Regions from separate parts of the Methylophaga sp. SB9B genome, predicted to be linked through region 1. Evidence: riboswitches for the same ligand, from Rfam matches in the RefSeq annotation. Region 1 holds a riboswitch; each other region holds the start of a gene.

Region 1 (4,988 bases):
ATTTAATCCGCCTGCCAAACTTAAAGCTTGCATAGCGTCTAATGGCTGGCTCATTGAAAACGAACCTGGGCGTAGAACTTTACCAATAATATGAACGGTATTACCGGCTACTGCATTCACGGTAATGTTTACAACTGGATCGGATATATAGTCAGATAATTTTGCTTTTAGCTCGTCTTCCAACTCAATAACTGTTCTACCTTGAGTGTTAAATTGGCCTGCAAGGGGAAATGAAATTGTACTGTCCGGTAAGATAATCACTTCTTTTTGTAATGCTTCCTCGTTCCAAACGGAGATAAACAAGCGATCACCTGGGTTTAGTGTGTAGGGTTCATCAGCATAAACATTTGATGTTATTGAGATTATTGTTAGAAAAAAAGCTGAACTGAGTAACTTTTTCATGAATCCTTCTCCGTGGCTATAATTTACTTTCAGATTCGATGATAACAGCTTAATTTGTCAAAAAAAAGGGAGCCGAAGCTCCCTTTTCCTAAAACTAACAATATTGTTAACTTATCTGGTTTTATGCAGCAGCTACTTGTGCTTTACGGCGTAAGCCGAAGAAGCCTAATAATGCTGGAGCAAATAACCATAATGCAGCTGGAATTGGTGTTTCTACACGCAGGTCATAGTTACTACCTGCTGCAGCTGTACTGATCATAATGTTAATCACATAATCAGTTGCCGCTTGTAATACCCAAAAGTATTCAGTTACACCAAGATTTAATATTGGTGTAATTGTTGGGAAAACCACATTTCCACCGTTAGTTACTGATACAGATGTACCCGCAGCTAATGGATTAAATGTCAATGACAGTAAACCACCTGTTAAAGCATCAGTAGTAACTGTATAAGAATCATTAACTGATTCTCCACCAGATACTGATGAGCTCCAAGCAGCAGTAACAACTGGACCTGAACCAATACCAACAACACCCGCATTTGCAGCGTCACCAACCAAAGTTAATGAAGCAGCACTCGCATTTACAGAGAACAATAATGCAGCAAAGAACAGCATCGCTTTTTTCATAATAATTTCCTTTAAATTGAAAAATTAAGCAATGCAACCCAGCCATCTTCAACATTAAAGTATCGAAGATCTGTAGCTTTCCGACCTTGCCTCACGACAAGTTTGGCTTTTATAACGAGACGACACTGTCTCGCGCTTAGCGTCTTCCAGAAACATCTCTCAGAAGTACAGTTGCAATTTAACAATCAAAAACTGGAAATGTAATTGTACTATGGTACTAATTACCGAAAACTTTGTGATAAGCATCATATAAATTAAGGTTAAATGTCATTTGATGCTTTGTGAATTATCGAACAACATTTTTTTAAATTATGCCATTTTCAAAAAAAAGGGAACCGAGGTTCCCTTTTTTAAAACTAACAATATTGTTAACTCTTAAATTATGCAGCAGCTTTCATTGCTTTACGACGTAAACCAAAAAAGCCTAATAATGCTGGAGCAAATAACCATAATGCTGCTGGTACAGGTACTTCACTAATACCACTGTCCAAACGTAAATCGTAGTTGCTTCCTGCAGCGCCACGACCAATCATTACGCTGATTACATAGTTTGTTGCAGCTTCCAACATCCAAGAATATTCAACAACACCCAGTGAACCAATTCTGATCACATCTAACAATGTAGTTGTAACACCATCAAAAATTGAAACCGAAGTTCTGTTAGGGATTAATGGATTAAAAGTCAGAGACAACGTTCCTGTGGTAGCAACATCAGAAGAAACAGTAAATACATCGTTAATGGTTGTGCCACCGATACCACCGGCACTCCAACCAGAAGTAACAACTGAACCTGAAGCGATTCCAACTGTACCTGCATTGGAATCTGCACCAACTAATGATAATGAAGCTGCATTAACGTTGAACGAGAACAACATGGCTGCAAAAAATAGCATCGTTTTTTTCATGAGAATTTCCTAATGATTATGAAAAAATTTAAACAATGCAACCCGGCCATCTTTAAAAATAACCCAAAGATCCGTGGCTTTCCGCCCTTACCTCACGATAAGTTTGGCAAGTCATTGATTGAAACAACAACTTTTCCAGATTTCTCTGGAAACTGATTATTAGATTGAGATAGTTCATCTAATGGAATTTTAATATAGCGTAAAAATATTTCATTATTCTTACGTTGGAAAGGAAGCGGAAGCTTCCTTTCCTTATCAAACTAACAATTGTTAACTTGCAAATTTATGCTAATGAAAGTTTATTAGCTTTACGGCGAAAGCTTAAAAAACCCAACAATGCTGGTGCAAACAACCACAATGCAGCAGGCAATGGAACTTCACTGATACCTGCAGCGGTTAAACGTAAATCGTAGTTACTACCAGAAAGTGCTTTACCAATGAATACGTTGATTACATATTCAGTTGCTGCTTCTAATAACCATGTGTACTCAAGAATACCTAATGAACCAATTTTGGTAATGCTTAAACCCACAATGTCCATTCCATCAAAAATTGAAACAGCAGTAGTTGGGGCTAATGGATTAAACGTTAAAGATAGAGTGGCAATAGCAGCTATATCACTTGTAACTGTATACGCATCACTAACGAAGGCACCACTAGCTAATGGTGATGTTGACGCTGTTACAACTTCTCCCGAACTAATACCAACTGTACCTTTATTTCCAGCATCACCGACTAAGGTCAAAGATGCTGCACTAGCGTTAAAAGATAGTAACAAGGCTGCAAAAAATAGCATCGTTTTTTTCATGGTAATTTCCTTTATGAAAAAATTTCACAATGCAACCCGGCCATCTTAAAGTTTCCTTAAAGATCCGTGGCTTTCCGACCTTACCTCGCGGCAAGTTTGGCTAGATTATCGGGAACAACATTGGCCCCGAGGAAATGACTCTCAGAAACTTCTCTAGTTCATCATTCCAGCAATTGAATTATCTTGCGTTAGATAACCAAGTTCAGGAAAAGAAATTACGTTGAGTTTTAATCCATGAGAACGAGTCTCAATATCTCATCGAAGTAGACAGCGATGTCATATCGAAAATTTGAGCTCTGGTATTAATATACATTCTTTCCAACAAAACCTCTAGTGATCGTTAATAAAATAATTTTTAGATCGAGAAGTAAAGTCCATGTCTGGATATATTGAAGGTCGTACTTAACCCTGCCTTCCATTTTATCTAGCGTATCTGTCTCGCCACGAAAGCCGTTTATCTGTGCTAATCCAGTGATTCCTGGTTTAACTTTATGCCGAAGCATGTAACCCTGAATTTTTGCCCTATATTCTTCATTATGTGCCACTGCGTGAGGTCTTGGTCCTACAATTGACATTGAACCACCTAGCGAATTAAAAAACTGCGGTAATTCATCAAGCGATGTTTTACGCAAAATACCGCCGAAGTGCGTTATCCGTTGATCGTCCTTTTTAGCTTGAATGACCTTGTCACCATCTTCAGCGACCGTCATGGTGCGAAACTTCCAAACCTTAATTTTTTCGCCATCCATACCGTAACGAGTTTGTTTAAAAAATACGGGGCCTTTCGAAGTTGCCTTTATTCCAATAGCAATGAATAACATTGGAATAGCAATCATACAAAGTATCAAAAAGCTCAATACAATATCTTCTATACGCTTAATCGCACTATCAATACCCGCAAATGGTGTTTCATAAATACTGATAGCTGTAATGCCCTGATAATCTACCCATCTTGAGTTAAGCAAATTAAAAGTGAAAAGATCAGGGACTAAATAAACTGAAGCGGTTGTGTCAGCTAATTTTTCAGTAATTAAACGAATGCGTGCTTCTGCAGCGAGCGATAAAGTAATAAAGACGACATCAATTTTACCGGCTCTACAGTCAGTTATGAGCTCTTCAATACTACCGACAACGATTGCTTTTCCTTCATCCAAACGCCGATTAGGAGCAGGTTTACGATCGTCATAAAACCCACTGAAACGATAGCCAGTCCACTCCATATCATCAAAGGATTTCTCTAATCTATATCCTAACTCAGTTGCGCCTACGATCGCTACGCGACGGGTATTCAGCCCCTTGGAGCGCATTATTCCTAATACCATTCGAACAATGGCATGCCAGGAAATCAATTCAATTGGAGTGGCAATAAACCAAATAATTAGAAAAGGTGCAGCATAAGTCTGTTCATTGATAACAATTAGTTCAATAGCGACCAGTACTGCAATACTGGTTCCCCATGAAAACAATACTGCGGTTATTTCGTCACGTAGATATGTTCCTCGCCATGAACGGTATGCATCCTGTGACTCAGCGAAGAAGTGGAACAAGATTATGGCAAATAACAATGACCAGACATGTTTGGGCTGCCATTCAATGGCAAATAAATCCATTAACGCCAAAAATGTCACTAAAATAATTGCGCTATCTATCAGTCTTGAAATAGCGTTTATTTTAGAATCGTAGTGTCTGATTTTACCTTGGGCCATAGATTGTTCCGCAGAACCTCATTTGTTGATTATTGACGGTTGTAACTATCTTGAAGTCGAACAATGTCATCTTCTTCCAAATAGCTACCAGATTGCACTTCAACAATTTCCAGAGGAACTCGGCCAGGATTTCTTAATCGATGTACGCTACCCAAGGGAATGTAGGTAGACTCATTTTCACCCAATAACATGACTTCTTCATCTCTTGTGACTTCTGCAGTTCCACTCACAACCACCCAATGCTCGGCACGGTGATAATGCATTTGCAAAGATAATGAAGCGCCAGGATTTACGGTAATCCGTTTTACCTGAAAGCGCTCACCAATATCTACCGAATCATAACTTCCCCAAGGGCGATAACATTTGCGATGGGTATGTACTTCTTTTCTATCTTGCTTACTAAGAGCTTCAACAATATTTTTTACATTTTGAGCTTGGTCTTTGTGAGCCACCATGATGGCATCATGCGTTTCAACCACTACAACATCATCCAAACCAAGTACAGTAACCAAGCGATTTTCACTATGAATATAGGAGTT
Region 2 (4,988 bases), on a different contig from region 1:
TGGAATAATCCTTTATTATGGGCACACTACGGAGATAAGCATAAAGGGATCTGTTTGGGATTCGAGATTCATGGCTCACTTATTAAAGAAGTTACATACTACCCTGAGAGAATGACCGCAGTTGCAGAGATGAATCAAGAATTTGGAGGTCTTACTAAAGAATTCACCGAAAATTTACTATGTGCGAAGTACATCGGATGGAATTACGAAAATGAAGTCAGAGTTATTGTTCCTCTAGAAACAAAAGACTCAACTGGTTTATGCTTTAGTGATTTTGAAGGCAATATGGAGCTCAAAGAGGTGATTTTGGGCCCTAGATCTGACCTGAAAATATATAACGTTGCTCAGCATCTCCACGTTTATAAAAATGAAGTCAAAGTTATGAGGTCGAGAATAGCTTTTACCAAGTATGAGGTTGTTCAAAATAAAGCAGCGCGAGTCTATGTCCATCGTCCCTAACAAATTTAAGGCGTCAACCAACTTGATTTAGTTTGATCAAGCATTTCAAACAAAAGGGCCGGAGAAAATTCTCTGGCCCTATTTGGTTACGTCGTTATGCCGCTATCAGGATGAATATATATGTTTTTTTTGAAGATTCTTAATCTTCTATTTGGGCTGGGGATATCTAGGTATGCGGTATTCCTTAATGATTCCGCTCATGAATCAATGAAAGTCTTTGATCAGGGGTTTTCTGGTGTAGTTTCTAAAATTAAAGAGCTAGGTTTGAAAAACACCCTAGACAAAATCGGTTCATTTTTTGGTTGGATGGCCTTAATTTATCTGACTTTCTTTTTTGTAGGAAAGGGATTGTTTGGTGATGGAGCATGGCAATTTTATGGCTCGTTGGTAACTTTATGGGCTGCAATAATGTGGTTTTCTATAAAGTGGTTTACTAAATTTCAGAGCTACGCACTCAATTTTCTCGTGAACGCTCTGAAATTTTTTTCATTCATCTTACTAATGCCGGTTCTTGATTTTTTAGCGAAAACAAATATGACATCATTGTTTTATAATCAAATAAGCACATTTAATGCATTATTGTTCGGGTTTGATTTTCCCCTCACAGAGAACTCAATATACCAAGCAGGGATTCTATTCGCATTTTATGTATTTATTCTCTTGGGCTATTGGGTGATCAGCTCGGTTTATTTGGGATTTATAGCTGGAGTCTCTCTAGGAGTTGTTGGCTCGGTTGTATACTTAGCTAAGGTCTTAGACATATATTGGTCAAAAAATCATCTAACTGGATTTTTTGTAATTGGTTATGTTGTAACGTCGGCAGCATTATGGTTTGCGTGAAAGCAAAATAGCTAACAACAACTTCGCGGCTGGCAACTCACTATTAAGGTGTCGGTCAACTTGAAAAGCTTCCAAGAAGCGATATTTAGGGTCCGATATTTAGGGTCAGTGTGAAAACCAAAAAAGATTCTTTTTTTACACTGACCCTAAATATTCCTAAATATTCCAGAACGTACCTGAATTTTTGGATGAGAACACCGGATGAGGTGAATAAAAAAGCCAGTTGCGAGTGGCAACTGGCTTAATTAAACCGTCAACTTATATTAGGACGGGTCAAGTGTTTGTTTTAACGTTGTTTAGCTCTACCACGTAAACCAAAAAAACCTAGCAAAGCAGATGTTAGTAGCCAAGCTGTTGCTGGAATTGGTACCGCTGATAATTGTGTTTCTCTGACCAAAAATGAGCCTAAACCTTCATTAGCAAAATCCGGATCAAGATAGCTGTTTAACGGTCGGAAATAACGATTTCCATTGCTTCGAATTATATACAATTGTGCATTTGGTACACTTGAGTTAATAACTGATCCATAAATTCCGTTGATGAAGTCAGCATAGCCTATCGCCAATGTTCCTCCTAAGTATGACCAAAGTTGGGAGTTACTATCCGTCCGCCATTGTGAGTTGGTGATTAATGCAGTTAACTCCGTGACGGTAGCATAACGCCAGCCTGACAAAGTACCTTCAAAGTTAATGTCTGCAATCACTTGATTGTAACTCATACCCCTCGTAATCGTCAGATCTAACCAATCCAATCCAGAAATACTGTCGGTCGTATAATCACCATTATCAATGATATCAATTGATGCAGAATTAGATGCTGTTGATACAAGTAAACAAACTGCAAACATTGTTGCTTTAATAAAGGTTTTCATAAATCACTCCATGTTTTGCAACCCAGCCCTGTTGGTTTAACAGCTGTAGGCTTTCCGTCCTTGGCTCACACTAAGTTTGGCAGTCAAAAATAAGAACTTTAATCTCACATAATTATAGCTCCACGAACTGTTTGAGTTGTATTGTATTTTGTTATTATTTTTCAATATTCAGGTCTAATTATTGGCACTAAAGTCGTTTGATCAGAACTGAGTATATTTAATTTTTATTAATTGAAGAGTTCAAGGGGTCAGCCAGTGAACGATCCCCTGCCAATATTTTCAGTCAATTAACTTTGAGCATTTGGGGTATGCCCCAACCTTTAGTCCTAAATATCCTCCATTTAGCGCGGCATTACCCGGACACTCATGAGTGATTCCAAGGGTTCTGGTCGTGACAGATAAAACCCTTGAACATAATCCACTTCAATCTGCCGCAGGATATTCAGTGTTGCAGCGTCTTCAACAAATTCGGCAATGGTCTTTAATCCCATGATATGGCCGATGTTGTTAATCGATGCCACCATGGCTTGGTCAATCCGGTTGTTGGCTAGCTCCTGAATGAAAATACCGTCAATTTTTAAGTAATCGACTGGTAATTGTTTGAGATAGCCGAATGACGACAGGCCACTGCCAAAATCGTCCAAAGCAAACTGGCAACCTAAGCTTTTCAGCTCCGTAATGAATCTAGCAGCATTGGCTGGATCAGCGATGGCGGCGGTTTCGGTGATTTCAAAGCAAATATTATTTGCCGGTACTTTGCGTTTCTCCAGTTGTTCCTGAATTAATTGCAGGCAGTCTTCGCGACCAATTGAGGCACCAGATAAGTTAATCGAGCAAAACACGGGCTGCTGGTTCTGGCGAAGTTGATCGCCCATCCAAGCCAGTGTGTTACGAATGACCCACTGGTCGATCTTGGGCATTAACCCAAAACGTTCGGCCGCCGGAATAAAGGCACCTGGTGGAATGATTTCTCCCTGTGGACCGATCATGCGAGTCAGAATTTCATAATGCGGCAAGGTGTTATCGCTGTTTTCAAGCGGGACAATAGTCTGAAAATAGAGCCGGAAAAGGTCTTTATCGAGTGCTTCCTGTAACCGACTGGCCCACTGAATTTGACCCTGGCGTTCCTGGGCCTGAATGTCATCCGGTTGAAACAGGTGCACCCGGTTACGCCCGCGATCCTTAGCCGCGTAGCAAGCAGCATCAGCATGGCTCAACACTTCATCGAGACTGCCACTGGCTTCTGTAATACTGACCAAGCCGATGCTGACACCGACAGAAAACACCTGACCATCCCAGGAAAAACGAAAAGCAGTGACGGTTTTTCGCAGTGTCTCGGCAATGTCCAAACCTTTTTCAATAGGACAATGAGTCAGCAGAACTCCGAATTCATCCCCACCCAGCCGAGCCAAGGTATCGCTTTGGCGAAGTACGGGTTTCAGAAGACTTGATAGTTGCTTTAACAGAACATCACCGGCTCTATGTCCACAGGTATCATTCACTAATTTGAACTGGTCTAAATCCAGATAGCAGAGCAGGTGCTCCGCTTTATCATGATGTGCCTCATAGATCAGTGATTCCAAACGCTTTTCAAATTCACGTCGATTGATTAGGCCAGTTAGGGTGTCATGCACCGCTTGGAAGGTGAGCATCTTCTCCAAACGGCTGTTTTGGGTAATGTCCTGTAGTGCAACAACCCAGCCTATATTCTGGCGGTTAGTATCGAGCAAGGGCGCACAGTTCAGTTGTACTTCAAATTCATCACCTTGCTTATTTTTCAGCAGAAATAGGCGCTTTTGGCTGGTGTTAGGTGATTTATCTGAATATTCCTTACACAAAGCCGTGATGTTAATTTGTGTCGTTTCAGTGTCTTCAATGAGAATAATCTCGTCAATCGGTTTGCCGAATGCTTGTTCAGATGTCTGCCCCAGTAGTTCACTGGCCATCGGGTTAAGGTAGACGATGTTATAGGCTGCATCACAGGTGACAACTGCTTCAGTGATAGCTTCCAGTGTGACTTGAGCCAGCTCCGAATGACGATGCAGTCGAGCCTCCATCTTTTTTCTTTCGCTGATATCCCTAAGCATCGCGCTGTATTGCACGCCTTCCTCGGTTGGGCTGGCGGTAGTGGTGACCTCTAGTGTGAAGGCGTTACCTTCACTGTTTTTAGCAACAATTTCATAAGGCCCTGGCTGTTGACTGCTGGCTAGGGTGACAAATAAATGCTCAGGTGGTGTGCCCGTAAACGTTTGTTTATTTTGTTCATGGAGCAACACTTCAGTTGGTTGCCCCACTAACTGGTGGGCAGGTAGACCGAAAAGAATTTCTGCTCCTGGATTGGCACTGGTCACAATCCCCTGACTGGAAAAGGTGATAACCCCGTCACGCATATCACGCACAATTAATCGGGTGCGGGTCACCATACGGTTCAAGTTAGCAATCACCCGGTTGTATTGTGATGCAATCTGACCGACTTCTGTAAAAGGCTCAACCGGCACGCGCTGTTTTAGATCGCCACTACGTTCTTGAGTTTGCATGGCTGAAAGCAGATCGCTTAGTTCGGTTCTCGCACCATGTTCTGAAACATTCAGCCCCTGTTGCTCGGCTTCAAAACTGACGCGTAAAGGTATGTAACGATTTAATAAAAAAAGAAAAGTGAGTGACAGCGGGAAAATAAACAGTGCGCAGGAGAATATGCCAAGCAGCTGAACCTGCAATTGCCCAGCGCGGCTTAAGCCAGTATCAAGCAGTTGCAAATCACCAAAAATAGCGACGGCCAAAGTACCCCAGATACCGGCAGCCAAATGAACTGGCACAG
Region 3 (4,988 bases), on a different contig from region 1:
GCTCTGATTGCCCATTCTGCAAATCCTCAGGATGGGTCATTTCCTGATAACTGAGTTTCAGTAATTCAGCTTCGGAGTAGCCAAACATTTCATAGATCGAAGGGTTGGCCCTCAACCATTGCCCCGTTAGCGAGAGAATGCCCATGCCGATAGCGGCAAATTCAAAAGCTTGTCGGAAGCGTTCATCACTTTCGCGTTGCTCGCGAGAGATCAGCAAACTGGTCAAGCCGTCAGATATTCGATGGCCTATTTCATTGAATAAACGTTTTTCGTCGTTGCTCCACACTCGTGCATAAGAACATTGATGTAAACCAAATACCCATGGTTTGCCGAGTTTAGGGTAGATTGCCGTACCAATTAACGAGCGTACTTGATAATCCTTGATGACATCAGGTGAATCGGGACTCTCAACATCTAATTGGAAGGTCACCGGTTCGCTGGCTGACAAGAAAGTTGTCATGGTCTCAGCCATATGAGCAAACATCGGATATTCTTCCCCAGCCTGCATTCCCCCCGGATATTCTGGCGTTGTCTGCTCCATGGGGACACTCCATGTCGCACTTTGCGGATCGCAAGGGTAAACCAGCCATGCCCGATCACAATCAAAGCAGCTTAGAATAGCCTCAAGCACATCACTCATCATCTGTTCGAGATTATTGGTGCCTTGAATTGCCCGATTAACCTGATCCATACATTCAAGAAAATGTAGATGCGCCTGATTTTCCTGCTCTGCCCGTTTTATCTCGGTGATATTTTGAAAATACCCATGCCAAACGATGCCCTTTTCATCAATGACTTCTGGCATTGCTTTGCAGTCAACCAGAACTTCACCCTTATGAGGGTGTAAAACACGCCACACACGATTTAACGGCTGCATTGCTTGGGCAGATTCAGACATTTCCTGCAGAATTTTTGCCCGGTCTTCGTGGTGAATACGTTCCCAGGCATATGAAGGATTTTCGATTATCGTCTCTGCATTCAAACCAAAAATATCAACAATTATCGCAGTGCTGTCGAGTATGGCTAACTGATTATTTTCTTGCAGACAAAACTTCACAATCGCAACCGGTGAAGTATCGGCTAAACGACTAATCACGGTTAGGGTTCTGATAAGTTTTGGAAGAGCGGTTCATTGGAAATTTATTCGATACCTTAATCAACAATAAAAATAGGTTATTGATTTTTATAATTTGTGGGACTGTTTGATAAGACTATACGATTGAAAACAGAGGCTCATCAGACCGGAAAATATTTACTGAATGAGAACGTTAAGATCTATTTAACTATTATCACCCTAAAATCCCGGGCATGTTAGGCATATTACCGTAATGTTACAAGGGATATTATTCACCTTATAACAGGATGTTTGCCCAACTACGATTCGTATTAAACTAATTGAATAATAAAATGATTTTGTAGCTTGATATGGATTGTATACCTGAGCGATAACAAAACTAAGCAAGTCCATCACAGTATGGGAATTTACCCTCTTCCTTTGCTTAACATCAGCTATCAATCATCGGAAGAGTTCATAGCCACCTTGCTATAGCAGGTTGACGACTACTGGTTTGCCACTAGGCTTTCAAAACGTTGCTGAGGTGGTTTGTAGATAAAAAAATTTGTATCTATTTCATTAAAAAAACCGACGTTGATGACTACATTTTCGTAAAGCCAGTAAATAAAACCACCTTCCTCAACCCGATAGCGCCATTGATACTGACACTGTATCCAGCCCTCATTTATCGTAGTCAGCAATATTGGCGGTTCATCTGCCTGCAATCGAGATTTAAATTCAACTGTCTTGGTTTTTAGATCAATACGCAAACGATCAATTAAAAAAGAATTTTCATCTATCAGCTGATAATTAATGCGATTTCCAGAGATATCATCACCATGTTGATCGAGCATAATCCGCCCATCAGATAAAGCAACAGTGGCTGAACTGAGCGGATATTGATCCGGTAAATCTTCTCTTGGTTGCTTGTGCTGCTCTGAGAGCTGAGATTTATCCCATTGACGGATAATGATTTGTAAAACTAGTTTATGCATTAATAAGTTACCGGATACACAGTAGGTGATTAATTAAGTTCGTTGGTACCAAAGTACAATTAAAAAAAGTTTAAATAAGGATTAGTTTGAATTTGTGTCACTCTTTATATGACACATTTATTTTTAATTTTTGCCAAACTTAATGCAAATTAAGGACGGAAAGTTTCAGGTCTCAAAATTGAGATTGCTGAGCCGCAAAAATTGAGGATGTAACTATGAAAAATTTAGTAAAAATTTTAGCTTTATCTGCCTTATGTTTTGCTCCAGTTTCCTTTGCTGCAACCATTTCCAGTCTATATGATGGTTTTGAAGGTGAAGGTCAGGCTAATTCAGTTTTAAACTATAACAGCTTCGTTAATTGGGACGTCACCGACGGTACTGTCGATTTAATCAAAAACGGTAATCAATGGGGAATCACGTGTTTAACTGGTAGCTTTTGCGTAGACCTCGACGGTTCAACTAGTGACGCAGGGATTTTGACTTCTAAAGATGGTTTTTCTGCTGGTAAATACAAAGTAAGTTTTGCATTGTCTGGCAATCAGCGTAATGGACCTGCTGACCAAGTTTCTGTTTTGTTTGGTGCGGGAGCACTTCTTAACAATCTTCTCTTAGATTGGGATGAAAATTGGCATACCTATACTTTCCTGGTGGATTTAGTGGATGGAGACAAATTATCCTTTAGAAACTTAGGTGGTGATAATGTTGGAGCGATGCTGGATAACATTCATGTCTCAGCCGTTCCACTACCAGCAGCAGTTTGGTTATTTGGTTCTGGTTTGATGGGTTTTTTAGCAATGCGTAGAAAAGCGAAAAACCTACAATTATAATTACCTTCATCTTTTAAAAAAAAGCCGTGGCAGTTTCTGTCACGGCTTTTTAATTCTTAGTACAAGAGTCTGGTTAATTGACCAAGCTTTGGATCGGTGCCGGAATACGACCACCTAAACGAACGAAGCGATTTTCATGACTGCCCATATTGACGGCCATCACCGGACCTTCACCTAACAAGCCACCGAAACGCACAATATCACCAGCTTTTTTGCCAGGCGCTGGAATCAACCTTGCGGCTGTCGTTTTCTTATTGATCACACCAATTGCCATTTCATCCGCAATGATCGCTGAAATCATTTCAGCTGAGGTATCACCAGGAATTGCCACCATATCCAGACCGACTGAACAAACTGCCGTCATGGCTTCAAGTTTTTCCAGACTCAAGGTGCCATTGGCTGCAGATTCCGCAATAGTTAAATCTTCACAAACCGGAATAAACGCCCCACTCAATCCGCCGACATGTGAGCTGGCAAACGCGCCACCTTTTTTCACTGCATCATTAAGCATCGACAAAAATGCCGTACTACCTGGAGCACCGAAGGCCGGTAAACCAATCGCTTCAAAGATTTCACCAACACTGTCGTTACGATTCGGTGTCGGAGCCAAAGACAAGTCGACAATACCAAATGGCAGATTAAGTAATTGCGCTACTTCACGACCAACCAGTTCACCGGCACGAGTTAATCTGGCTGCAGTTTGTTTGATCACGTCCGCTGCACGGCTCAGATCCATATTTTCATCTTCAGCCAGTGCTTTTTCCAAAGCCGCTTTGACTACGCCTGGTCCACTCACGCCTACACTGACAACGGCATCTGCTTCACCGATGCCTAAATAAGCGCCGGCCATAAACGGTACATCTTGCGGAATATTGGCAAACACCACCAGTTTGGCAGCGGCCAGGCCATCATCATCGGCAGTGAGTTCTGCAGCCTGTTTGATGATTTTCCCCATCTTTAGGATCGCATCCATATTGATACCGGCACGGGTGCTGGCTACATTTACAGATGAGCAGATGCGTTGGGTTTCGGTCAAAGCCTGAGGAATGGCTTCAATCAAAGCCTGATCGCCTTTACTCATGCCCTTCTCTACCAACGCAGTGAAACCACCGATAAAATCCACACCCAGTTCATGTGCAGCTTTATCCAGCGTGACGGCCACTTCAACTAATTGCTCAGAACTGAAAGGTGCCCCGACCACCCCGATTGGGCTGATGGAAATGCGTTTGTTGGCGACTTCAATACCATAACGTCTTTCGATACGGTTACAGGATGCGACTAACTGCCCGGCGTAACGAGTGATCTTGTCGTAAATTTTGCGTTTGAACGTTTCCAGATCATGGCTGACACAATCGGTCAGGTTGATACCAACAGTGACGGTGCGAAGATCCAGGTTTTGTTCCCGTACCATCATCAGGGTTGAAATAATGTCTTTTTCGTTGAGCATGAGGGTTTCCTTAATTACTGATGTTGCTCACGGATTCGAAAATCTTGCGATGTTGCGTATCAATTTCGATATCCAGTCTCTGGCCAACTTCATCTAATGCATCACGTAAATCCTGCATCACAGTTGAACGTGGCACATCGACTTCAAACACCATCAGATTGTCCAGCGGATTTTTACCACCTTTAAATATCGCCTGAATATTGGTGATATTCACGCCATGACGTGCCAGCTGGGTTGATACTTCGGCCACCAGACCACGACGATCCGGGCCAATTACAGTCAGGATATAGGGCTGAACTTCAGGTGTATTTTCCTGCCAGGGGGTTAACCGCTCATCCCAGGGATCGACATGAATCGACAGTCGCATTTTCTGACCAACTTGCTGAAGAGCCTGATGTAGTTCTTCGCACTGTTTATCTTCGGGCATCGACACCATCAATAACGCGCCGAATACTGATTGCAGCAAAGTTTGACTGAGGTTTTCAATGTTACCGCCGTGTTCGGTGATGACTGTGGCAACCGCAGCCATAATGCCGGGTTGGTCAGTGCCAAGAACCGAAATGAGTGCCTTATTCACGATGTCTCCTTGTATGAGATCGATGGATTAAAATCTAGTGGGCAATGCCAGTCATTAATGATTGCTACCGGAAGCTTAATAGACAACG

What was found. A riboswitch is a leader RNA that binds a small molecule or an ion and turns the genes downstream of it on or off. The one in region 1 is predicted to bind cyclic di-GMP.
Region 2: it holds a riboswitch for cyclic di-GMP, as region 1 does, so the genes downstream of both, E8Q33_RS11755 (VPLPA-CTERM sorting domain-containing protein) here and E8Q33_RS00040 (hypothetical protein) in region 1, are expected to answer to the same signal.
Region 3: it holds a riboswitch for cyclic di-GMP, as region 1 does, so the genes downstream of both, E8Q33_RS15945 (VPLPA-CTERM sorting domain-containing protein) here and E8Q33_RS00040 (hypothetical protein) in region 1, are expected to answer to the same signal.

Annotation. Positions count from the first base shown of each region.
Region 1 is NZ_SSXS01000001.1:7,453-12,440, forward strand. Features, by position in the region: gene E8Q33_RS00030 (polysaccharide biosynthesis/export family protein) at 1-402, opposite strand, end outside; gene E8Q33_RS00035 (hypothetical protein) at 524-1,030, opposite strand; cyclic di-GMP riboswitch class I at 1,060-1,147, opposite strand; gene E8Q33_RS00040 (hypothetical protein) at 1,411-1,935, opposite strand; cyclic di-GMP riboswitch class I at 1,969-2,053, opposite strand; gene E8Q33_RS00045 (hypothetical protein) at 2,219-2,743, opposite strand; cyclic di-GMP riboswitch class I at 2,771-2,854, opposite strand; gene E8Q33_RS00050 (undecaprenyl-phosphate glucose phosphotransferase) at 3,046-4,449, opposite strand; partial or broken gene E8Q33_RS00055 (mannose-1-phosphate guanylyltransferase/mannose-6-phosphate isomerase) at 4,479-4,988, opposite strand, start outside.
Region 2 is NZ_SSXS01000011.1:25,554-30,541, reverse strand. Features, by position in the region: gene E8Q33_RS11765 (DUF2971 domain-containing protein) at 1-459, shown strand, start outside; gene E8Q33_RS11760 (hypothetical protein) at 580-1,299, shown strand; gene E8Q33_RS11755 (VPLPA-CTERM sorting domain-containing protein) at 1,586-2,170, opposite strand; cyclic di-GMP riboswitch class I at 2,184-2,261, opposite strand; gene amt (ammonium transporter) at 2,512-4,988, opposite strand, start outside.
Region 3 is NZ_SSXS01000004.1:9,742-14,729, forward strand. Features, by position in the region: gene E8Q33_RS05435 (EAL domain-containing protein) at 1-1,096, opposite strand, end outside; gene E8Q33_RS05440 (hypothetical protein) at 1,561-2,049, opposite strand; cyclic di-GMP riboswitch class I at 2,172-2,249, shown strand; gene E8Q33_RS15945 (VPLPA-CTERM sorting domain-containing protein) at 2,265-2,876, shown strand; gene E8Q33_RS05450 (PFL family protein) at 2,950-4,323, opposite strand; gene E8Q33_RS05455 (glycine cleavage system protein R) at 4,334-4,900, opposite strand.